2 regions of the Rhizobium sp. BK008 genome follow, and region 2 is predicted to be linked to the other one. Evidence: predicted binding sites of a transcription regulator. Region 2 holds the regulator's gene; the other holds the start of a gene.

Region 1 (11,296 bases), on a different contig from region 2:
GCATCCTTGGTATGGGTCGTCACCGCGACATTGGCGACCTTCTGGAAGAAGGCGCGGATGGACACGGCGTTGGTCGTGTCGTCGGCACCCTGGTCGATGACCTTCAGCACGTCATCCGGTCCGATGATCGAGGCCGTCACCTGCACGCCGCCGGTGCCCCAGCCATAGGGCATCGGCATTTCGCGCGAGGCGAAGGGCACCTGATAGCCGGGAATGGCGATCGCCTTCAGGATGGCGCGGCGGATCATCCGCTTGGTCTGTTCGTCGAGATAGGCGAAGTTGTAGCTGGCCAGATCGCTCATTCGGCGGCTTCCTTCATGTCTTCGCCGCCGTTGCGGGCGGCTTCGAATTCGCGGCGCATGCGGCGGACGAGATCGAGTTCAGCCTGGAAGTCCACATAATGCGGAAGCTTCAGATGCTCGACGAAGCCCGTCGCCTGGACGTTGTCGGAATGCGAAATGACGAATTCCTCGTCTTGGGCCGGCGCGGTGATATCCTCGCCGAGCTCTTCGGCGCGCAGCGCCCGGTCGACCAGCGACATCGCCATCGCCTTGCGTTCGCTCTGGCCGAAGACCAGGCCGTAGCCGCGGGTGAATTGCGGCGGCGCCTTAGCCGAACCCTTGAACTGGTTGACCATCTGGCATTCGGTGACCTGGATTACGCCAAGCGAGACGGCGAAACCGAGTTCCGGCACGTCGAATTCCACCTCGACATCGCCGATGCGGATTTCGCCGGTGAAGGGGTGGTTGCGGCCATAGCCGCGCTGGGTGGAATAACCGAGCGCCAGCAGGAAGCCCTCGTCGCCGCGGGCAAGCGCCTGCAGGCGCAGATCGCGGGTCATCGGGAATTCCATCGGCTCGCGAGTCAGGTCGCCGATCTCGTGATCTTCAGGCATGTCGCCGTCGGCCTCGATCAGGCCCTCCTCGCCGAGGATTTCGGAGACGCGCATGACGCGGCCGGTCTCGGCTGGGCGCAGCGCGGGCTCTTCGATCGCCTCGTCCGAAAGCAGCGAGGGATCGAGCAGGCGGTGGGTATAGTCGAAGGTAGGTCCTAGAAGCTGGCCGCCCGGCAGATCCTTGTAGGTCGCCGATATGCGGCGCTCGATCGTCATATCAGCCGTGTCGAGCGGCTCGGAATAGCCAAAACGCGGCAGCGTCGTACGGTAGGCGCGCAGCAGGAAGATCGCTTCGATCATATCGCCGCGCGATTGGCGCACGGCGAGCGCTGCGAGCGTGCGGTCGAAAAGCGAGGCCTCGGCCATGACGCGGTCGACGGCGAGCGCCAGTTGCGCCACGATCTGGTCGATGCCGATCGCCGGCAGCGAACGGTCGCCGCGGCGGCGGTCGGCGAGCAGCCGGTGGGCATTGGCGATGGCGGCCTCGCCACCCTTGACGGCAACATACATGAGCTCAGATCTCCGTTGCTGTGATCTTGGTGGTGCGCGGCAGGCAGAGGAAACGTTTGCCCGCCGTCAGCACGATGTCGATGCCGCGCGGAAAGAGCGCGCGGTTCTCGGTCCAGAGCCGCAGGAAGGTCTCCGGCAGACCAACGGGGGCGATCTCCGTCATGCTCTGAATGCCCGGACCCATCAGCGCCAGCCTGCGGCCGCCTTCGAGTTCGGCGAGCTCGATGACGACGGTCGTCGAGCGGTCGGGATATTCCTGCGTGCCGGAGGCAAACAGGCCGAAGGAGGATAGGGCGATGCCGGCCTCGGTGAAGGCAAAGCGCGCCTCGGCCTTTTCGGTGGTCAACGGCGCGCCGGCGTGGAAGCCAAGCCATTCCGGCACGGCGGATTTCGCCAGTCCCTGCGAAAGCCAGACCGGCGTGTCGTGGTCGCAAAGCGTCAGCGCGATCGCGCCGGCGGCGATGCCGAGTGGCGTCGGCGGCGCGGCATCGGGCTGAACGGTCTGGATCGCGCCGGGGCGGGCCATGCCGTCCATCAGCATCTTGAAGACGCTCTGGGCGTGGAAGACCGGCTCGGCAAAGCCGCCGGTGAGAGCTTCTGTCTTCAAACCCATCAGTTGTCTCCCCGCACCATGGTGAAGAAATCGACGCGGGTGGCCGCCGTCTCGTCCGCCTTGCGGCGTTCGGCATCGGCGATCCGCTCAGTGATCGGCAAAAGCAGCGCCTGTTCGACGAAATCCATGGTCGCGTCTTCCTGCCAGAGCGCGTCGAAGATCGCCGCCAACCGGGCCTTTTTACGGTCGGTGCCGAGCGCCTGGGCATGGCCGACCGCGCCGGAATCGAGCCGGACCGTGGCCCGCGTCACCGTCACCTCGCCAAGATTGAAGGGAGCGCCGCCGCCGCCGATGCGTCCGCGCACCATCACCAGCCCGGTCTCAGGTCCGCGCACCTGATGTGCTACGGGCTTTTCCGGCAATGCGTCCCAGACCGCCTGAAGTTCGCTGCGTTCCGCCCGCGCCAGCAGATCGGCGGCGCGTTTGCGCCCGGATGCCGTCTGTGACGCAGCGTCGTTTCTGTCCGCTGAGATCATCGCCGCTTCCCTTCAAATGTCTATTGATATAGACAACCATACAAGATACAATTACGCTTAAATCGATGTCGTGACAAGCGTGTGACATCGTGAGTGTAAATGGCGGGGCGGAATGGCGGGATTGAAGCAGGTGCAAAGACAGACCGGCGTGGCGCTCTGGCGTCAGATCGCCGATCGGATTCGCGAGGCGATCAGCAGCGGAGCCTATGATGAAACGGGTATGGTGCCGCCGGAAACTGTCCTGGCGCTGCAATTCGGCGTCAACCGGCATACGGTGCGCAGCGCGCTTGCCGCACTGGCGCAGGAAGGAATCGTGCGTGCGGTACAAGGCCGCGGCACGCTGATCGAGCGCAAGGAGCGTCTGAATTTCCCGATCACCAAGCGCACGCGCTTCAGCGCCGGTATCGGCGACCAGGCGCGTGAGATGCGCGGCCTTCTGCTTGATGAGGCGAGGGAAGAAGCGAGTGCCGAGATCGCCCGTTGGCTGCACCTGAAACCGGGAGACCAGGTGATCCGCCTGGAAACCTTGCGTCAGGCGGACAAGCGGCCGGTTTCAAGGGCAACGAGCTGGTTTCCCGCCGAGCGCTTCGCCGGTATCGGTGCGGCCTATCGGAGGGGGGAATCGATCACCAAGGCTTTCGCCGAACTCGGCCTGTCGGATTATGTCCGCGCGACCACCGAAGTGACGGCCGCGCATGCAGGTGCCGCCGACATGGCCGACCTCGAACTCACCCCCGGCGCGATCCTGCTGATCACCAAGGCGATGAATACCGATCTTGAGGGTGTCCCGGTGCAATATTCGATCAGCCGCTTTGCGGCCGACCGGGTGCAGTTCACGATCGAGAACTGAGGCCGGAAATTGAGGAAAGGCGTGCCGACCTGTTTCGGCGGCACGCCGTACCGAATTCAGTGTGCGCCGGACATGTCGCCGAGCACTTCCTTGGAGGCGACGGTGGAATCCGCCTTCAGCGTGTAGACTATCGGAACGCCGGTCGCGAGGTTGAGCGCGAGCACGCCTTCTTTGCTCAGCTTATCGAGCACCATGACAAGCGAACGCAGCGAATTGCCGTGTGCGGCGACCAGCACCTTTTCGCCCCTGAGCACGCGCGGCAGGATTTCTGTGAGGTAATAGGGCCAGACGCGGGCGCCGGTGTCGCGCAGGCTTTCGCCGCCGGGCGGCGGCACGTCATAGGAACGGCGCCAGATATGCACCTGTTCCTCGCCCCATTTGGCGCGGGCATCGTCCTTGTTGAGGCCGGAGAGATCGCCATAGTCGCGCTCGTTCAGCGCCTGGTCGCGGATCGTCTGGAGATCGGGCTGGCCGACCTTGTCGAGGATGAGCTTCAGCGTGTGCTGCGCGCGCACCAGCGCCGAGGTGTAGGCGATGTCGAATTTGATCCCGTATTCGGCGAGCGCTTCACCGCCTGTTTTGGCTTCCTGGATGCCGAGCTCGGTCAGATCGGGATCCTTCCAGCCGGTGAAGAGATTCTTCAGGTTCCAGTCACTCTGGCCATGGCGAACGAGGACGAGGGTACCGCTCATGAATATGCCTCCGTAGTATCGTTATGAGGAAGAAAGCCCGAGCACGTCGAGCATGGAATAGAGACCCGGCTTCTTGTCGCGCGCCCAAAGCGCTGCCTTGATGGCGCCGCGCGCGAAAATCGACCGGTCGGCCGCACTGTGCGACAAGGTGACGATTTCGCCTTCGCCGGCAAAAAGCACGGAATGCTCGCCGATGACGGAGCCGCCGCGCAGCGTCGCAAAGCCGATCGTGCCTACCTCGCGGGCACCGGTATGGCCGTCGCGCACCCGGACCGATTTCGAGGCGAGATCGATGCCGCGCCCCTTGGCCGCCGCCTCACCGAAGAGAAGGGCGGTGCCTGAGGGCGCATCCACCTTGTGCTTGTGGTGCATTTCCAGGATCTCAATATCCCAGTCGGCCGGGTCGAGCGCCCGCGCTGCCTGCTCTGCGAGCACGCTGAGCAGATTGACCCCGAGGCTCATATTGCCCGATTTGACGATGCGGGCATGGCGAGCGGCTGCGGCGATCCTGGTATTGTCGTCGGCTGAACAGCCCGTCGTGCCGATGACATGAACGATGCGCGCCTGTGCGGCGAGGCCCGAGAATTCCACTGTTGCGGCAGGCGAGGTGAAGTCGAGCACGCCTTCGGCATCGAGAAAGGCATTGAGCGGATCGTCGCCGATGATGACGCCTGTCGGGCCGAGACCGGCGATCTCGCCGGCATCCTTGCCGACGAAGGGCGAGCCGACGCGCTCGACTGCGGCGTGCAGCCTCACGCCCTCGATCGAATGGATGAGCCGGATCAGCGTCTGGCCCATGCGCCCTGCTGCGCCAACCACCACCAGTTTCATCGCAGCATCGTTCATCTCAGTCTCACCAGGTCAGTTTGAATCGGAGGCCGAAGGCCTCTGCAGATTGTTGAGGCGAGCGTAAAGACCGTCGCTGACCTTCGCAAGCGTCTCGTGATTGCCTTCCTCGACGACGCGGCCCTGCTGCATGACGACGATCTTGTTGGCGCGCACCACGGTCGAAAGCCGATGGGCGATGACGACGACGGTGCGTCCGGTCATCGCTTCGTCGAGCGCCTTCTGCACGGCCGCCTCGGATTCGGTGTCGAGGGCGGAGGTCGCCTCGTCGAGAAGCAGGATCGGCGCATTGCGCACCAGGGCGCGCGCAATCGACAGCCGCTGGCGCTGGCCGCCCGATAGCGTCACGCCGTTTTCGCCGACCGGCGTCTCGTAACCCTGCGGTTGCGCCGAAATGAAATCATGCGCATAGGCAAGCCGCGCCGCCTCTTCCACCTCGGCATCGGTCGCTTCCGGCCGACCGTAGCGGATATTGTCGCGGATCGTGCCTTCAAACAGGTAGGGCTGCTGCGAGACATAGGCGAGCTGCTGGCGCAGCGACTTCTTGGTGATGTGGGCGATGTCCTGGCCGTCGATCAGGATTTCTCCCTCGCGCGGATCGTAGAAGCGCGGAATGAGGCTGATGACGGTGGATTTGCCGGCGCCCGATGGGCCGACCAGTGCTGTGGTCGCGCCACCCTCGGCAATGAAGCTCACCCCGCTGAGCACGCTCTCATTGCCGTAGGCGAAGGACACATTGCGGAATTCGATCCTCGCCTGCGTCACCGTCAGCGGCTGGGCATCCGGCAGGTCGCGCTGGCGCGGTTCCATGTCGAGCAATTCGTAGATCATCCGCGCATTGACGACGGCACGCTCCATCTGCACCTGCAGGCGCGCAAGCCGGCGGGCCGGGTCATAGGCAAGCAGCAGCGCGGTGACGAAGGAGAAGAAGGCGCCGGGCGGCACATTGAAGTAGATCGAACGGTAGGCGGCGTAGGCAAGCACGCTGGCGACGGCAAAGCCCGCGAAGCTTTCCGTCAGCGGAGACGTGCGTTCGGAAAGCCGGGCAATCCGGTTCGCCCGGCTTTCGGCGCCCTCGATGAGTTTGTTGACCTTGCGCTCCAGTTCGTCCTCCATCGTGAAGGCCTTCACGATGGCGATGCCCTGGATCGTCTCCTGCATGGCGCCGAGAACGTGGCTGTTCAAATGCACGGCCTCGCGGGTGGCCGAGCGCAGCCGCTTGGACACATAGCGTAGGGCATACAGCAGCGGCGGCGCCATGATGAATACGGCAAGGCTGAGCAGCGGATCCTGCAGGATCATCACGCCGAGCAGCGAGATGAAGGTCAGCAGGTCGCGCACTGTCGAGGTGATCGTCAGGTTGAGCACGTCGCGGATACCGCTGACGTTCTGGCTCACCTGCGCGGCGATATGGGCAGAGCGCGCCTCGCTAAAGAAGCCGACCGAAAGCGTCATCAGATGCGAATAGAGCCGGCGCTGGTAACGCGCGACGATATTGTTGCCGACCTTGGAAAGCGCCACCGCCTGGCCGTAGCTCGCAAAACCGCGCAGCACGAAGGCGATGAAGATAGAAAGACAGATGATCCAGACGACGTCGGCGCGGCGGTTGGCGAAGGCCTCGTCGATGATCGCCCGCATGATCCAGGCGGTAAACGCGGTCGAAAGCGCTACCACGATGAGACAGACGATCGCAAAGACATAACCCCAGAGATGGTCGCGGCCGTTTTCAGCAATGATGCGTTTCAGGATGCCGGTTACGGTATCGCTGCTGACGCTCTGCGCTCTGCTTTCCGCCGCTTCCAAAAATGAGGTTTCCTGTCTCGGACCAAGCGCCCCGCGAAGGCGACGCGCACTTTTGCCGGGGTCTATAAAGAGTTGGGACCGGTTTGGCTAGAGCGCCGCGCGTCCCCGCAGAGGACGCGCCAAGGACGCTCTAGCGCCGCCAGCGGCGGCCTTCCGTCGAGACGCCGAAGTTCGCCGGCATCCGTGCGTAGGAGGAAAGCCCGGCAAGTGCTGCCAGCGGATGCGTCACCACATAAGTCGGGATGGTGCGAAGCAGCGCGGTATGCGGCGCCTTGTCCTCGAAGGCAATGCGGAATTCCGGCTTCTTCAGCGCCGGGATGATCTTCTGCGAGATGCCGCCGGAGAGATAGACGCCACCGCGCGCCATGAACACCATCGCCATGTCGCCCGCCACGCGGCCGAGATAGGTGGCAAACAGCGAGACGGTCTCGATAGCCGCCTTGTCGGTGCCGGCAAGCGCGTGCGAGGTGATATCGGCGGGATCCTTCATCGTCGGCTGGATGCCATCGACGATGCAGATGGCATTGTAGAGATTGACGAGGCCGCGGCCGCAGAGGATTTGCTCGGCCGAGACGCGGCCCTCGATCGTCTCGATATGCGGGAAGATCTCATAGTCGCGCTTGCTGCGCGGTCCGAGATCGACATGGCCGCCTTCGCCGGGAACCGGGATCCAGCTGTGCTGGGCATGCACGAGCCCGCCGACGCCGAGGCCGGTGCCCGGGCCGAGCACGACGCGCGAGGCGATCATGTCGCCGGTGGCATCGCCGATGCGTTCGCGGTTTTCATCCGACAGGGCGGCGATCGCCAGCGCCTGCGCCTCGAAATCGTTGACGACCAGCACGTCCTCCATGCCGAGGCCTTCGATCATCGTCTTTGGCCGCACCACCCAGTCGCAATTGGTCAGCGGGATCTCGTCGTCGTTGATCGGGCCGGCGACGGCGAGGATCGCCGAGCGCGGCTGTACGGCCGTCTTGTCGAGCACGCCTTTCTGGATCGCTTCGTCGATCGTGGCGAAGTCAGCCGTGCGTACGTTCGGAAACTGCTTCGGCTCGGCATAGGCATCGGTCAGGATGGAGAAGCGGGCATTGGTGCCACCGATATCGCCGATCAGGATCGGGAAAGGCAGCGGAGCGGTGCTGTTATTCGGTTTTGGCATGGCCGGTCCCGTGCTGATCAGGCTTCGAGTGTGGGAAGAAGTTTTATAGCGGTCGCGTGGTTGAGCGCCATCGGAATATCATAGACGATCGCAAGCCGCATCAGCGCCTTTACGTCGACATCGTGCGGCATCGGCGTCAAGGGGTCGACGAAGAAGATCAGGGCATCCACCTCGCCGGTCGAAATCAGTGCGCCGATCTGCTGGTCGCCGCCGAGCGGCCCGCTTTTCAGCCTGACAACGTCGAGGTCGGGGGCGGCATCGAGCACACGTCCGCCGGTCGTACCGGTGGCGACGATCTTCCAGCGGGAGAGAATGTCCCGGTTGGTGCGGGCGAATTCCGCCATGTCGTCCTTCTTCTGGTCATGCGCAATCAATGCAAGGCATTTGCCGCCGGCCATCAACCCCTCCGCCCGAACAATTCAATCGATTTGATGGCTTCTATACCAAGAGTTTGCGATTTGAAAGACAACGCACCCCAGGCCTGTTTCATTGGATCGCCGGCTTGTCGTTCGGAACCGGACCGACATCGGGCAAAGCGCCGTCCGTGCCGGCGGCGGGTTCCGCGGCCGGCGCGGCAGTGAGCGCGCTTGCAGCGGAAGGTCCGCCATAGGTGGCGGCCTGCATCGAGGCGACGGAAGCACCATCGAGCACGGCGGCGCAGGCCTTCGGCAGGTCGGAGACCATCATCTCGCGCGGCGGCTTCGGGGGCTTGGCGCCGGGCTTCGGCGGTTTCGGCGGCGCCCAGGGCGCCGGCGTGAACCACCAGGCGAGCGATTTGTCGCAGCCGTCGCCGGCAGGAACAGAAGCCTGAGGCGTGCATCCGGCAGCACCGGGCGGGCATTTGATGCGGATGTGGAAATGCGAGTCATGGCCATATTCCGGCCGGAGCTTGCCGAGATTGGTGCGGTCGCCCGTCCAGGTGTCGCACATCTTCTTCTTGATCGCCGGGTTGACGAAGATACGCTCCACCTCGGGGTAGCTTGCCGCCAGCATCAACAGACGCGCCCGCGATTGCGTCCAGACCTTCGGGTCGACGGTCAGGAACTTGTCCTTCTGCAGCATGGTGGTGAAGGGCAGATCCTCGCGCTCCTCGGCCGTCAAGCGGCGCGCCGGCATCGGCGTAAACCAGACATCGGCATCGAGGCCGATCTGATGGGAGGCATGGCCGTTGAACATCGGCCCGCCGCGCGGCTGCGCAATGTCGCCGACGAGAAGGCCCGGCCAGCCGGCATATTTGACCCCATCCTCAGAAAGACGTTCGAGCAGCGCGATCATCGCCGGATTGCCCCAGCGGCGATTGCGCGAAAGCCGCATCGCTTCCCAGGTCGGCCCGTCGGCCGGCAGCGCCACCGCACCTGTCATGCAGCCCTTTGCGTAAAAGCCGATCGGTTGCGCCGGTCCCTGCGTCGGCAGGCTGACGGCGCCGAACTGCCCCTTGGCGCTGCCCGGGCTCGGTGTCTTCTGCTGAGCTCCGACATCGCCGGCGGCAAGGCTTGCGCCGATTGCGCCGGCAAGCGTCAGTTTGCCGAATGTCCTGAAAGCCTGAGCGAAGCCGAAAGCCATGCTATTTCCTTGAACCGCTGCCGAAGTGATTTGCGTCAAATCTATCGTGAAAAGCGATTTTGGTGAATCGATGTTTTGGCTGGTGGTGGGAAGCGGCGGTGACGGATCGCCGCAGAGTTGCGCCGCATATTGCGAAGGCGACGCATCGAGGCGAGACGATGGCTCAAAATTTCGCGAGCCCGGCAAAAACCAAACTCTCTCCTGTTTTTCGCCCCTATTTTTCGTATTGTCGAATCAATGAAAAAACAGGGGAAAGTGTGAATGACGGCTCTATGGTCGAAGATCGGTCTGTTTCTGTCGCTTGCTGCTGTGGCGCCACTGACGGCAACGGCCCAGGACCAGCCGTTTCAGATCGGAAGCTCGGTCGTCAGCCAGATGAAGTACAAACCGGGCTTTGCGCACTTCGACTACGTCAATCCCGATGCGCCGAAAGGTGGAGATCTCCGTCTTTCCGCAAGCGGCGCCTTCGACACTTTCAATCCTCTGCTTGCAAAGGGCCAGACAGCCGTAGGTCTGTCGCTTGTTTACGACACGTTGCTGAAGCCGGCCGATGACGAACTTCTCGTCTCCTACGGCCTGCTTGCCGAAGGCCTCTCCGTTCCCGATGACGTGTCGAGCGCGACCTTTCGGCTGCGGAAGGAAGCGAAATGGGCCGATGGTCAGCCGGTAACGCCCGAAGACGTCATCTTTAGTCTGGACAAGACCAAGGATTTGAACCCGCTCGCCGGCAATTACTACCAGCACGTTGTCAAAGCGGAAAAAACCGGCGAGCGTGACGTCACCTTCATCTTCGATGAGAAGAACAATCGCGAACTGCCGAACATTCTCGGCCAGTTGATGGTCGTCCCGAAACATTGGTGGGAGGCGCCCGGACCGGACGGCAAACCGCGCGACATTACCAGGACGACGTTGGAGCCCGTGATGGGGTCCGGACCTTACAAGATCGCTTCCTTCTCGCCCGGCGCCACAATCCGTTATGAACTGCGTGGCGACTATTGGGGCAAGGACCTCAATGTGAATGTCGGCCAGAACAATTTCCGCAACGTCATCTACACCTATTTCGGTGATCGGGACGTCGAGTTCGAAGCTTTTCGCGCCGGCAACAGCGACTATTGGCAGGAAACCACCGCTGCCCGTTGGGCGACGGGATATGATTTTCCCGCAGTGAAGGAAGGACGGGTCAAGAAGGAGGAGGTTGCAAACCCGCTGCGCTCCACCGGCATCCTGCAAGCGCTGGTGCCCAATATGCGGCGTGACCTCTTCAAGGACATCAGAGTCCGCGAAGCCTTGAACTACGGGTTCGACTTCGAGGAACTGAACCGCACTGTCGCCTTCAACAGTTACAAACGCATCGACAGCTATTTCTGGAACACCGAGCTTGCCTCTTCCGGCCTGCCGCAGGGCAGGGAACTGGAAATTCTGCAGGGCATGAAGGACAAGGTGCCGGCAGAAATCTTCACCACGCCCTATACCAATCCGGTCGGCGGCGATCCGCAGAAGAGCCGTGACAACCTCCGCAAGGCAATCGCGCTACTGAAAGACGCTGGCTGGGAGCTGAAGGGCAATCGCATGGTCAACAGCAAGACCGGCCAGCCGATGAGTTTCGAGATCCTGTTGTCGAGCCCGATGTTGGAGCGCTGGGCGGTGCCTTATGCCAGCAATCTCAAGAAAATCGGCATAGATGCGCGGGTTCGGACGGTCGATGCCTCGCAAGCTGTCAACCGCGAACGCAGCTTCGACTATGATATGATCTGGAATGTCTGGGCTGAGACCATGAACCCGGGCAACGAGCAAGCCGACTATTGGGGATCCGGCTCTGTCAACCAGCAGGGCTCTCGCAACTACGCCGGTATTGCTAACCCGGCGGTCGATGAGCTCATTCGCATGATTAT
Region 2 (11,296 bases):
TCCACCACGTTCTGCCGCTCGCCATGCCCGGCATCCTCACCGGCACGATCATCGGCCTGGCGCATGCGCTCGGCGAAACCGCGCCGCTGCTCCTGATCGGCATGGTCGCCTTCGTCGCCAACGCGCCGACGACGCCGCTCGATCCCTCGACGGCTCTGCCCGTACAGGTCTATATGTGGGCCAACGAGGCCGAACGTGCCTTCGTCGAGCGTACTTCGGGTGCCATCATCGTTCTGCTCCTGTTCCTGATCGTCATGAACATGGGCGCCATCCTCTTGCGTCGTCGCTTCGAGCGCCGCTGGTAAACGGAGTTAAACATCATGAACATGTTGACGGAAGCTGCAGTTGAAAAGGCGCTGGATCACAAGATGAGCAACGTCCCGTATAAGATGATCGGAAAGGATGTCTCGGTTTACTACGGCGAAAAGCGCGCGCTTTTCGATGTGAACCTGAACATCCGCGAAAACACCGTAACCGCCCTGATCGGCCCGTCCGGCTGCGGCAAGTCGACCTTCCTGCGGAGCCTCAACCGCATGAACGACACGATCGACGGCTGCCGCGTCACCGGCAAGATCACGCTCGACACCGACGATATCTATGATCCGGATATCGACGTCGTCGAACTTCGCGCCCGCGTCGGCATGGTCTTCCAGAAGCCGAACCCGTTCCCGAAGACGATCTACGAAAACGTCTCCTACGGCCCGCGCATCCATGGCCTGGCCAAGTCGAAGGCCGATCTCGATCAGATCGTCGAGACCAGCCTGCAGCGCGCCGGCCTCTGGAACGAGGTCAAGGACCGCGTGCATGAATCCGGCACCGGCCTGTCCGGCGGTCAGCAGCAGCGCCTCTGCATTGCGCGTGCCGTCGCCGTCAGCCCTGAGGTCATCCTGATGGACGAGCCCTGCTCGGCGCTCGACCCGATCGCCACCGCCAAGGTCGAGGAACTGATCCACGAACTGCGCGAGAACTACACGATCGTCATCGTCACCCACTCCATGCAGCAGGCCGCGCGCGTCTCGCAGCGCACCGCCATGTTCCACCTCGGCAATCTCGTCGAGGAGAACGACACCGACAAGATGTTCACCAATCCGGACGATCCGCGCACCCAGGATTACATCATGGGTCGCTTCGGCTGATCCTGCCGTCACCAAGCCTTTCCGTTATTCGAGGATAAAGCCCCATGGCATCGACACATATTTATTCTGCCTATGATGATGATCTGAAGTTCCTGTCCAGGCGGATTTCCGAAATGGGCGGCCTGGCCGAGCAGATGGTCGCCGAAGCCGTGCGGGCGCTGGTCAACGGCGATACCGCGCTGGCGCAGAAGGTCATCTCCGACGATGTGATCCTCGATCACGCCGAACGCGAAATCGGCGACAAGGCGATCGTCACCATCGCCCGCCGCCAGCCGATGGCCGCGGACCTGCGCGAAATCATGGGTTCGATCCGCATCGCCGCCGATCTCGAACGCGTCGGCGACCTCGGCAAGAACACCGCCAAGCGCGTCATCGCCGTCCAAAGCACCGGCGTTCCCCGCAAGCTCGCCCGCGGTCTCGAGCATCTCTCCGAGCTGGCGCTCGTCCAGCTCAAGGAAGTGCTCGACGTCTACACCAATCGCTCCGCCGACAAGGCGAACGCGATCCGCGAACGCGACAACGAGATCGACGCGATGTACACCTCGCTGTTTCGCGAACTCCTGACCTACATGATGGAAGATCCGCGCAACATCACCAGCTGCACGCATCTTCTCTTCTGCGCCAAGAACATCGAGCGCATCGGCGACCACGCCACCAACATCGCCGAGACGATCTTCTACATGGCGACAGGTGCGCAGCCGGAAGGCGATCGTCCGAAAGACGACAGCGCCAACACCGTCGGCGCGGTAACCGAATAACCGCCCGGGCCGGACGGCCGGGCTAGAAGCTTGCGTGCGCGCCCATCCGGGGCGCGCAAAGAGGTCGCAGCCAATTCTGAATTTGCGCAGGATGCATTGCTTGAACCATCCCCGGTTCAGGGATCATGCGCGAGGAGACCGACACGCATGATCCCGAGAGTTGCAGTTGTTGAAGACGAGGAAGCCCTGAGCGTGCTTCTTCGCTACAATCTCGAAGCGGAAGGCTTCGAGGTCGATACCATCCTTCGTGGCGACGAAGCCGAAATGCGGCTTCAGGAGCGCACGCCCGATCTGCTCATCCTCGATTGGATGCTGCCTGGCGTCTCCGGCATCGAACTCTGCCGGCGCCTGCGCATGCGGCCGGAAACCGAGCGCCTGCCGATCATCATGCTGACGGCGCGCGGCGAAGAGAGCGAACGCGTCCGCGGGCTTTCGACGGGTGCCGACGATTATGTCGTCAAGCCCTTCTCGACCCCCGAACTCGTCGCCCGCGTCAAGGCGATGCTGCGCCGCGCCCGTCCCGAGGTGCTGTCGACGGTGCTGAAATGCGGCGATATCGAACTCGACCGCGAAACCCACCGGGTCCATCGCAAGACCCGCGAAGTCCGCCTCGGCCCCACCGAATTCCGCCTGCTGGAATTCCTGATGTCGTCGCCGGGCCGGGTCTTCTCTCGCTCGCAGCTTCTCGACGGTGTCTGGGGCCACGATATCTATGTCGACGAACGCACCGTCGACGTCCATGTCGGCCGCCTGCGCAAGGCGCTGAATTTCTCCAACATGCAGGACGTCATCCGCACCGTCCGCGGCGCCGGTTATTCGATGGAAGCCTGAGGGCCTCCATTCTGATTGCTGACAACGTCGCTCGAGCTAGCGTCTGCCCCTCACCCTAACCCTCTCCCCGTAAAACGGGGCGAGGGGACGTGCCCTGCGACAGGTTAGCGGGGAACGGAGAGGTCGCGGCATATCCCCTTCGCCCCGCAAGCGGGGAGAAGGTGCCGGCAGGCGGATGAGGGGCAGCCATCCGCGCGAACCAATAACCACAAAAAAACGGGCCAGTCGGCCCGTTTCTCATGTGCGGCGATGTTACCCGCTCAGCTGGCCCGCGCTGCTGCCCGGCGGCGTTCGTTGACCGGCTGGTAGGCAAGCTTCTGGTGATAGCTGCAATAGGGCGAATTGTCGGGGGATTCGCAGCCGCAGAAGTGGAAGTCGTCCTTCAGCGGATCGCCGACCGGCCACTTGCAAGTGCGTTCGGTCAGTTCCGTCAGGCCGAGGCGTCGGGAAATCGGAACGACCACGTTGCCTCTCGGCACGTATTCCATTTCCTCGATCGTTTCGATCTCGATCTCTTCCTTCAGCATCGTCGCGCCCTGCTGGCGGGTAACGGTGCGAGTGGCGACCCGTGAGGCGTAGTTCGGCGCGCGCGGCGCAGAAGTATTGCGTTTCGGCGTTCGGGCGGCATTGGCGGTACCGCCGGCCTTGGCACGGCCGGGGAGGCTCAGCCGATGCACCTTGCCGATGACCGCGTTTCTGCTGACGCCACCAAGTTGTGCCGCGATCTGGCTGGCGCTCAGTCCTTCGGCCCAGAGCTTCTTGAGTTTCTCGACCCGCTCGTCTGTCCAGTTCATGCCCTGTCTCCACCTTTTGCGTTGGTGATGGCAGAATCCCTCACCGTTGTCCCGGAAGGCTCCGAAACAAGAAACGCTTGATCAATTTTGGTGACTAGTTCCGCCGCATGCAGTCTAGTAATTGAACTTTAACCTAGTGTGAGGCTGACTCCGTGACAAGAGTCGCATGAATCCGGATGAATCGAATTTCAAGTTTTCCCCAACTTGCTGCCCCGGCGTGGCATTTCTGCAATAATGCCTGTTGAGGACGGATAATGCTGCTGTACAAGCTTGCTGCATGCGCTAAGGGCGCAGTTTTGTTGACATTGCAGCGCGAAAAGGAAATAGTGCCAGTCGCCGCCGCAAGGCGGCATTTTTGATTTTTCGGGCCTGGTTTTCTTAGCCGGAGTCCGGAGCTTGATAACATCGATGGGAGATCGCGCTATGGCTGAAGCCGCGCCGCTTTATGACACCTATTCTCGTGCCCCGTTGCGGTTCGAGCGAGGCGAGGGCGTGTGGCTGATCACCGAAAGCGGCGAGCGATATCTCGATTTCGGCGCCGGCGTCGCCGTCACTTCGGTCGGCCACAGCAATCCGCATGTGGTCGGCGCGCTGAAGGAGCAGGCCGACAAGGTCTGGCATCTCTCCAACATCTATGAGATCCCCGGCCAGGAGCGCCTGGCCAAACGGCTGACCGACGCCACCTTTGCCGACAAGGTGTTCTTCACCAATTCGGGCGCCGAGGCGCTCGAATGCGCGATCAAGACGGCGCGCCGTTATCAGTATTCCAAGGGTCATCCCGAGCGCTTCCATATCATCACCTTCGAGGGCGCCTTTCACGGCCGGACGCTGGCGACGATCGCCGCCGGCGGCCAGGAGAAATATCTTGAGGGCTTCGGCCCCAAGGCGCCCGGTTTCGATCAGGTGGCTTTCGGCGACATCGAAGCGGTGCGCGCCGCGATCACCGATGCCACGGCCGGAATTCTCATCGAGCCGGTGCAGGGCGAGGGCGGCGTGCGTCCGGCCACCCCCGAATTCATGAAGGCGCTTCGCCAGATCTGCGACGAAAATGGCCTGCTGCTGATCCTCGACGAGGTCCAGACCGGGGTCGGGCGCACCGGCAGGCTCTTCGCCCATGAATGGTCGGGCGTCACCCCCGACATCATGGCGGTCGCCAAGGGCATCGGCGGCGGTTTCCCCCTCGGCGCCTGCCTTGCCACGGCAGAGGCTGCCTCCGGCATGAAGGCCGGCACGCACGGCTCGACCTATGGCGGCAATCCGCTCGCCATGGCCGTCGGCAGCGCCGTGCTCGACATCATTCTCGCCGATGGCTTCCTCCAGCAGGTGCGCGACGTCGCGCTTGTCTTCCGCCAGGGCCTGGCCTCGCTGAAGGACCGTTATCCCGATGTGATCGAGGATATCCGAGGCGAGGGGCTGTTGCTCGGCGTCAAGGCCGCCATTCCCTCAGCCGAACTGCTGCAGGCGATCCGCGCCGCCCATCTGCTCGGCGTGCCCGCCGGCGACAATGTCATCCGCCTTCTTCCGCCCCTCGTGGTCACCGCCGAGGAAGCCCGCGAGGGCCTTGCCCGCATCGAGCGCGCTGCCGAGAGCATTCGCGCCTCCAAGGTCAAGAAGACGGCTTGAAGGGATTGCCGCCTGCGGGCGCAGCACAGGTAACAAGACTATGGCTCCTAAACATTTCCTCGATCTTTCGGCGGTCACGTCAGCCGATCTCAGAACCATCATGAACGATGCGCTCGCCCGCAAGCAGGCCTTCAAGGCCGGCACGGGCGACAAGCCGCTCGCCGGCAAGATGCTGGCGATGATCTTCGAGAAGCCGTCGACGCGCACCCGCGTCTCCTTCGATGTCGGCATGCGCCAGCTCGGCGGCGAAACGCTGTTCCTGTCAGGCACCGAGATGCAGCTCGGCCGCGCCGAGACGATCGGCGACACCGCCAAGGTGCTGTCGCGTTATGTCGATGCGATCATGATCCGCACCACCGAGCATTCCAGGCTGCTGGAGCTTGCCGAGCATGCGACCGTGCCCGTGATCAATGCGCTGACGGATGACACCCATCCCTGCCAGATCATGGCCGATATCATGACCTTCGAAGAGCATCGCGGCCCGATCAAGGGCAAGACCATCGCCTGGACCGGCGACGGCAACAATGTGCTGCATTCGCTGGTCGAAGGGGCGGCGCGCTTCGGCTATCGCATGAACATGGCCGTGCCCCTTGGCTCGGAGCCCAAGGATCACTATCTGAACTGGGCCCGCAATGAGGGCGCCGAAATCATGCTCTGCCATGATGCCGACCGTGCGGTCGCCGGCGTCGATTGCGTGGTGACCGATACCTGGGTCTCCATGAATCAGGAACATCGGGCCCGGGGTCACAATGTCTTCCAGCCTTATCAGGTCAACGCGGCTTTGATGGCGAAGGCCGGCAATGATGCATTGTTCATGCATTGCCTGCCTGCTCATCGCGGTGAGGAAGTGACGGACGAAGTGATCGACGGTCCGCAATCCGTAGTCTTCGATGAGGCGGAAAACCGCCTTCATGCGCAGAAGTCGATTCTTGCTTGGTGCCTGGGCGCGATCTGAACCATAATCTGGTGTCGCGAGTCACAAACTCGCGACCGCGCGAGCGAAGGCCACGCTGGGCAGTCGCTTGAAAACTAGGAGTGAAAGCCATGGCAGAAGCTGCAGCCGCCCTCGGCCAGTTTGATTTCGCCGGCGATGACCATGTCGTCCCTTTTCAGGTGGAGGGTCTGGATGTGCGCGGCCGCGCCGTCCAGCTCGGCCCGATGCTCGATGCGATCCTCGAGCGCCATCATTACCCCGCCCCCGTCGCCCGGCTGCTTGCCGAAGTCGTCGTGCTGACGGTGCTGCTCGGCACCTCGCTGAAATTCGACGGCAAGTTCACGGTGCAGACCAAGGGCGATGGCCCGGTCGATCTTCTCGTCGCCGATTTCTCGACGCCGGAAAATGTCCGCGCCTATGCCCGTTTCGATCAGGCGCTGCTCAACAAGGCGATTGAAGCAGGTGAAACCGAGCCGGAGCAATTGCTCGGCAAGGGCGTGCTCGCCTTCACCATCGACCAGGGCAAGTTCGGCCAGCCCTATCAGGGCATCGTCGCGCTCGACGGCACCTCGCTGGAGGAGATCGCCGGCGTCTATTTCCGCCAGTCGGAGCAGATCCCGACGCGCGTGCGCCTGGCCGCGGCCGAACTCTTCGATCGTGACGAGGCGGGCAAGCCGCGCCATCGCTGGCGGGCAGGCGGCCTTGTCGCCCAGTTCCTGCCGGAGGCGCCGGAGCGCATGCGCCAGCCGGATCTCCACGGCGGCGACGGCGACACCGGCAACCGCCCGCATGGCGAGGACGATGCCTGGGTCGAAGCCCGTTCGCTGGTCGAGACCATCGACGCCGATGAACTGACGGATCCGCTGGTCGGGACCGAGCGGCTGCTGTTCCGCCTGTTCCATGAGCGCGGCGTCCGCGTCTACGAACCGCGCGCCGTCTTCGACCGCTGCAGTTGCTCGCGGGAGAAGATCAAGGGCGTGCTGAAGGGCTTTTCGGCCGAGGAGATCGAAGCCAGCCAGGAAAACGGCGAGATCGCCGTGACCTGTGAATTCTGCTCGACCACCTACCGCTTCGAGCCGGCCGAGCTTCAGCCAGCGGAGTAGGCACGGTTAAGGACACGCACAGCGAACAATAAAAGATTAGCGATGATGCAGCACGGTGACTCGACTTTGCGTAGTCACTGTGCACCTATTCTGTTTCTTGGTTGTGGCCTAAGAAAGCGGGATGGGGCGTTGATGCGACTTTTGTTTTTTGTACTCGCACTCATAGCTGCGATGCCCCGAATGAGCTTGGCTGATGACGAGACAGTCCCATGGAAAGAGGTCGGGGGCTGGAGCGTGGCTGTCGACCCGACTTTAGACAATGGCTGTTTTGTTCTGACTTCCTTTGATGACGACACCATTTTTCGTCTTGGCTTCAATTTCCGCAAAAAGGACAACCCTCTTTACATTCTGCTCGGAAATCCAAACTGGAAATCCTTGGAGAAAGGTAAGCGTTATCCCATCGAATTCTCGTTCGACCAGTCTAAGCGGACGGCTGATGCGAGAGGTCTGGATCTCCCCGGCTTCAAATCATTATGGATTGATTTCAATGATCCCGACTTGATTGAGGAGTTCGCTGGTAAACTGAGTTTCCGCGCCAGCCTTAGAGGAAAGCAGATTGTTGCCCTCGGTTTGAAAGATTCCGCCAGGGCAGCGGATGAGTTGCTCGCCTGCCAAAAGGCGGTAAACGATGCCGTCGCAAAACATCCGGCGCCGCCACAATCAAAAGATCCGTTCGAAGCAAAGCCAGGCACCCAGGCATTGGATCCTTTTGACCTTTAGTAGATTGATGACTGGGCAAGGCCGAGGATCTACGACCGAGGGTACGGCGTCCATGTTGGTACTGACTGGAAGGCTGCAGCCGGCCGGATCCACGCGCAGTGCTTGCACTGACGAAACGACCGCGAACCTACGCTCTCAATTGAGCACCCGCAGCAGCCCCGGTGAATCCAGCGAGAAGGCGGGGATGTCGACATCGAACATCTCGCCATCGTCCGTTTCCATCTGGTAATGGCCGAACATCAGCCCTGAGGGGGTGTCGAGCGGACAGCCGGAGGAATATTCGTAGGTGTCGCCGGGGCTGAGCCGTGGCTGTTCGCCGACGACGCCCGGGCCGGTCACCTCGTCCACCAGTCCGTTCTGGTCGGTGATATTCCAGTAACGGTTGACCAGGCGAACGGCTACGCCGGAATTGTTGCTGATGACAATCCGGTAACCCCAAACATAGCGGTCGTCATCCGGATCGGATTGCTCCTCCAGATAGAATGGTTCGACCACAACTTCGATATCTCTTGTGAGGGCGCGATACATGCCTTGCACCTTAGTCAAGATATGTTACCCGTATCTTATAAGAGGCCCTGTCCGTCAAGAAACGGAACGTTGATCGTCACTGAAACAGTCATGATCGAAGGGTTTTTCGATCGTTAAGCCTAATTGTCAGTGTTAATTCCAGTTCGGAACGCCGGCACGGCCGTAGTTGTTCCCCCGGCCGAACTCCAGTGAGATCCGGCGAGCCGAACCCCAGTGAGATCCGGCGAGCCGAACCCCGAGTGAGGTCCGGCTGCCATTGTCGTCGATCAGGCCGAAACCTTGGCAAGCGCCCGCGCGAAATCCTCGATCAGATCGTCGGTATCCTCGATGCCGGCCGAAAGCCGCACCGTGCCCGGAGAAATGCCGAGTTCGGCGCGCGCCTCCTCCGTCAGGTTCTTGTGCGTCGTCGTTGCCGGATGGGTGATCAGGCTCTTGCTGTCGCCGAGATTGTTGGAGATCTTGACGATCTCCAACGCGTTCTGCAGGGCAAAGGCCGCTTCCTTGCCGCCCTTGAGCTCGAAGGCGACCAGCGTCGAGCCGCCGGTCATCTGCTTGGCGATGATATCGGCCTGCGGATGGTCCTTGCGGCCGGGATAGATCACCTTGGCGACCTTGCCCTGCTCGGCGAGGAAATCGGCGATCTTTGCCGCATTCTGCGTCTGCTGGCGCACGCGCAGCGGCAGCGTCTCGATGCCCTTCAGCAAAGTCCAGGCATTGAACGGCGACATGGCCGGGCCGGTATGGCGGAAATAGTCGTGCAGGTTCTCGTCGATCCATTCCTTGTCGGCAAGCACGACGCCGCCGAGGCAGCGGCCCTGGCCGTCAATATGCTTGGTGGCGGAATAGACGACGATATGGGCGCCGAGCTCCAGCGGCTTCTGGAACAGCGGCGTGGCGAAGACGTTGTCGACGACGACCTTGGCGCCGATCTGGTTGGCGAGCTTGGCCACGCCTGCGATATCGATCACTTCGAGCGTCGGGTTGGTCGGGCTTTCCAGGAAGAACACCTTGGTCTTCGGCGTGATCGCCTTTTCCCAGTTGGCCAGATCCCGGCCGTCGATCAGCGTGCAGTCGATGCCGTATTTCGGCGCCAGCGTCTCGACCACCCAGCGGCAGGAGCCGAACAGGGCGCGCGCGGCGACGATATGATCGCCGGCCTTCAGCTGGCAGAGGATCGCCGCGGTGACGGCCGCCATGCCGGAAGCGGTGGCGCGGGCATCCTCCGCGCCTTCGAGCATGCACATGCGCTTTTCGAACATGTCGTTGGTGGGGCTGCCGTAGCGGGCGTAGATGAAGCCCTCCGTCTCGCCCTTGAAGCGGGCTTCGGCCGCTTCCGAGGTCTCATAGACGAAACCCTGCGTGAGATAGATTGCCTCGGACGTTTCGCCATATTGCGAACGCAGCGTGCCGCCGTGAACGAGTTGGGTTGCGGGGCGCCAGGACTTGCTCATGCCATCACCTTCACATAACAAAAAAACCGGTCGCAAAAGCAGACCGGTTTCAACCCGGTCTTTTTAGCCACTTGTTTAACGTGGCTGCAAGCCGACCGGCCAAATCACCACGGGATAATTCTGCAATACTGCTGTTAGCTGCTTGCGTCAATTCCCCGAGTTTGGTTTTGTCGGCGGCAAATGATGGATGAGGCATGATGGCTCGTGAAACGGGAATTCTGGCGGATCGCGCGATCTCCGCGCTGTTCGAAACGGAGCGTCTGATCTCCGAACGGGAGCTGGACCGCGACCAGATCCAGCCGGCAAGTCTCGACCTGCGCTTGGGCGCCAAGGCCTTTCGCGTTCGCGCCAGCTTCATGCCCGGCCCCTCGCATCTGGTGTCGGACAAGCTCGACCGGCTGAGCCTGCATGTGATCGACCTTTCCGAGGGCGCGGTGCTCGAGACCGGCTGCGTCTACATCGTGCCGCTGATGGAGAGCCTGGCGCTGCCGGCCGACATGTCGGCCTCGGCCAACCCGAAGAGCTCGACCGGCAGGCTCGATATCTTCACCCGCGTCATCACCGATTACGCCCAGGAATTCGACAAGATCCCGGCCGGTTATTCCGGCCCGCTCTATCTCGAAATCAGCCCGCGCACCTTCCCGATCGTGGTGCGCCGCGGCTCGCGCCTGTCGCAGATCCGCTTCCGCGTTGGCCATTCCCTGCTCGGCGAGCCGGAACTCTTGAAGCTGCATGAAAGCGAGACGCTGGTCGCCAGCAAGCGGCCGAACGTATCGGGCGGCGGCATCGCGCTGTCGATCGATCTGGCCGGCGACAAGGACGGCCTGATCGGCTATCGCGGCAAACATCACACCGCCGTTGTCGATGTCGACAAGAAGGCCCAGCATGACATCTATGATTTCTGGGAGCCGCTCTACAGCCGCGGCCGCAACGAGCTGATCCTCGATCCCGACGAGTTCTATATCCTCGTCTCGCGCGAGGCCGTGCATGTGCCGCCGGATTATGCTGCCGAGATGACCCCCTTCGATCCGCTGGTCGGCGAATTCCGCGTCCATTATGCCGGCTTCTTCGATCCGGGCTTCGGCCATGCGCCCGCCGGCGGGCGCGGCAGCCGCGCCGTGCTCGAAGTACGCAGCCACGAAGTGCCCTTCATCCTCGAAGACGGCCAGATCGTCGGCCGCCTCGTCTACGAACACATGCAGGAAAAGCCCGCAAGCCTCTACGGCTCCGGCCTCGGCTCGAACTACCAGGCCCAGGGCCTCAAGCTCTCGAAGCACTTCCGCATCTGAGCCTTCCCGGCGGCCACGACTTGACAGCGGCCCCTATCTGTTGGAAATCTCGCTTCATCGCGGGTGTAGCTCAATGGTAGAGCAGCAGCTTCCCAAGCTGAATACGAGGGTTCGATTCCCTTCACCCGC

Evidence for each region. Region 2 encodes PhoB, which activates phosphate uptake and scavenging genes when phosphate is short. Its sites were predicted from a motif close to TGTCATNNANCTGTCAT; they were not measured.
Region 1: phnF (phosphonate metabolism transcriptional regulator PhnF) is a predicted target of PhoB. The motif match lies at 2,565-2,581, and genes of this name have one in related genera.

What each region holds. Positions count from the first base shown of each region.
Region 1 covers NZ_JACIFK010000011.1:113,836-125,131, forward strand. The annotation lists gene FHT69_RS30980 (alpha-D-ribose 1-methylphosphonate 5-phosphate C-P-lyase PhnJ) at 1-302, opposite strand, end outside; gene FHT69_RS30985 (carbon-phosphorus lyase complex subunit PhnI) at 299-1,405, opposite strand; gene phnH (phosphonate C-P lyase system protein PhnH) at 1,410-2,018, opposite strand; gene phnG (phosphonate C-P lyase system protein PhnG) at 2,018-2,494, opposite strand; gene phnF (phosphonate metabolism transcriptional regulator PhnF) at 2,607-3,344, shown strand; gene FHT69_RS31005 (2,3-bisphosphoglycerate-dependent phosphoglycerate mutase) at 3,401-4,036, opposite strand; gene dapB (4-hydroxy-tetrahydrodipicolinate reductase) at 4,058-4,882, opposite strand; gene FHT69_RS31015 (ABC transporter ATP-binding protein) at 4,898-6,685, opposite strand; gene FHT69_RS31020 (glucokinase) at 6,816-7,841, opposite strand; gene FHT69_RS31025 (methylglyoxal synthase) at 7,859-8,239, opposite strand; gene mepA (penicillin-insensitive murein endopeptidase) at 8,328-9,404, opposite strand; gene FHT69_RS31035 (extracellular solute-binding protein) at 9,666-11,296, shown strand, end outside.
Region 2 covers NZ_JACIFK010000007.1:305,334-316,629, forward strand. The annotation lists gene pstA (phosphate ABC transporter permease PstA) at 1-305, shown strand, start outside; gene pstB (phosphate ABC transporter ATP-binding protein PstB) at 321-1,136, shown strand; gene phoU (phosphate signaling complex protein PhoU) at 1,181-1,894, shown strand; gene phoB (phosphate regulon transcriptional regulator PhoB) at 2,042-2,725, shown strand; gene FHT69_RS25645 (GcrA family cell cycle regulator) at 2,986-3,519, opposite strand; gene FHT69_RS25650 (aspartate aminotransferase family protein) at 3,943-5,142, shown strand; gene argF (ornithine carbamoyltransferase) at 5,183-6,097, shown strand; gene FHT69_RS25660 (Hsp33 family molecular chaperone) at 6,187-7,179, shown strand; gene FHT69_RS25665 (hypothetical protein) at 7,360-7,899, shown strand; gene apaG (Co2+/Mg2+ efflux protein ApaG) at 8,035-8,427, opposite strand; gene FHT69_RS25675 (O-succinylhomoserine sulfhydrylase) at 8,694-9,878, opposite strand; SAM riboswitch at 9,921-9,999, opposite strand; gene FHT69_RS25680 (2'-deoxycytidine 5'-triphosphate deaminase) at 10,073-11,167, shown strand; tRNA gene FHT69_RS25685 (tRNA-Gly) at 11,227-11,296, shown strand, end outside.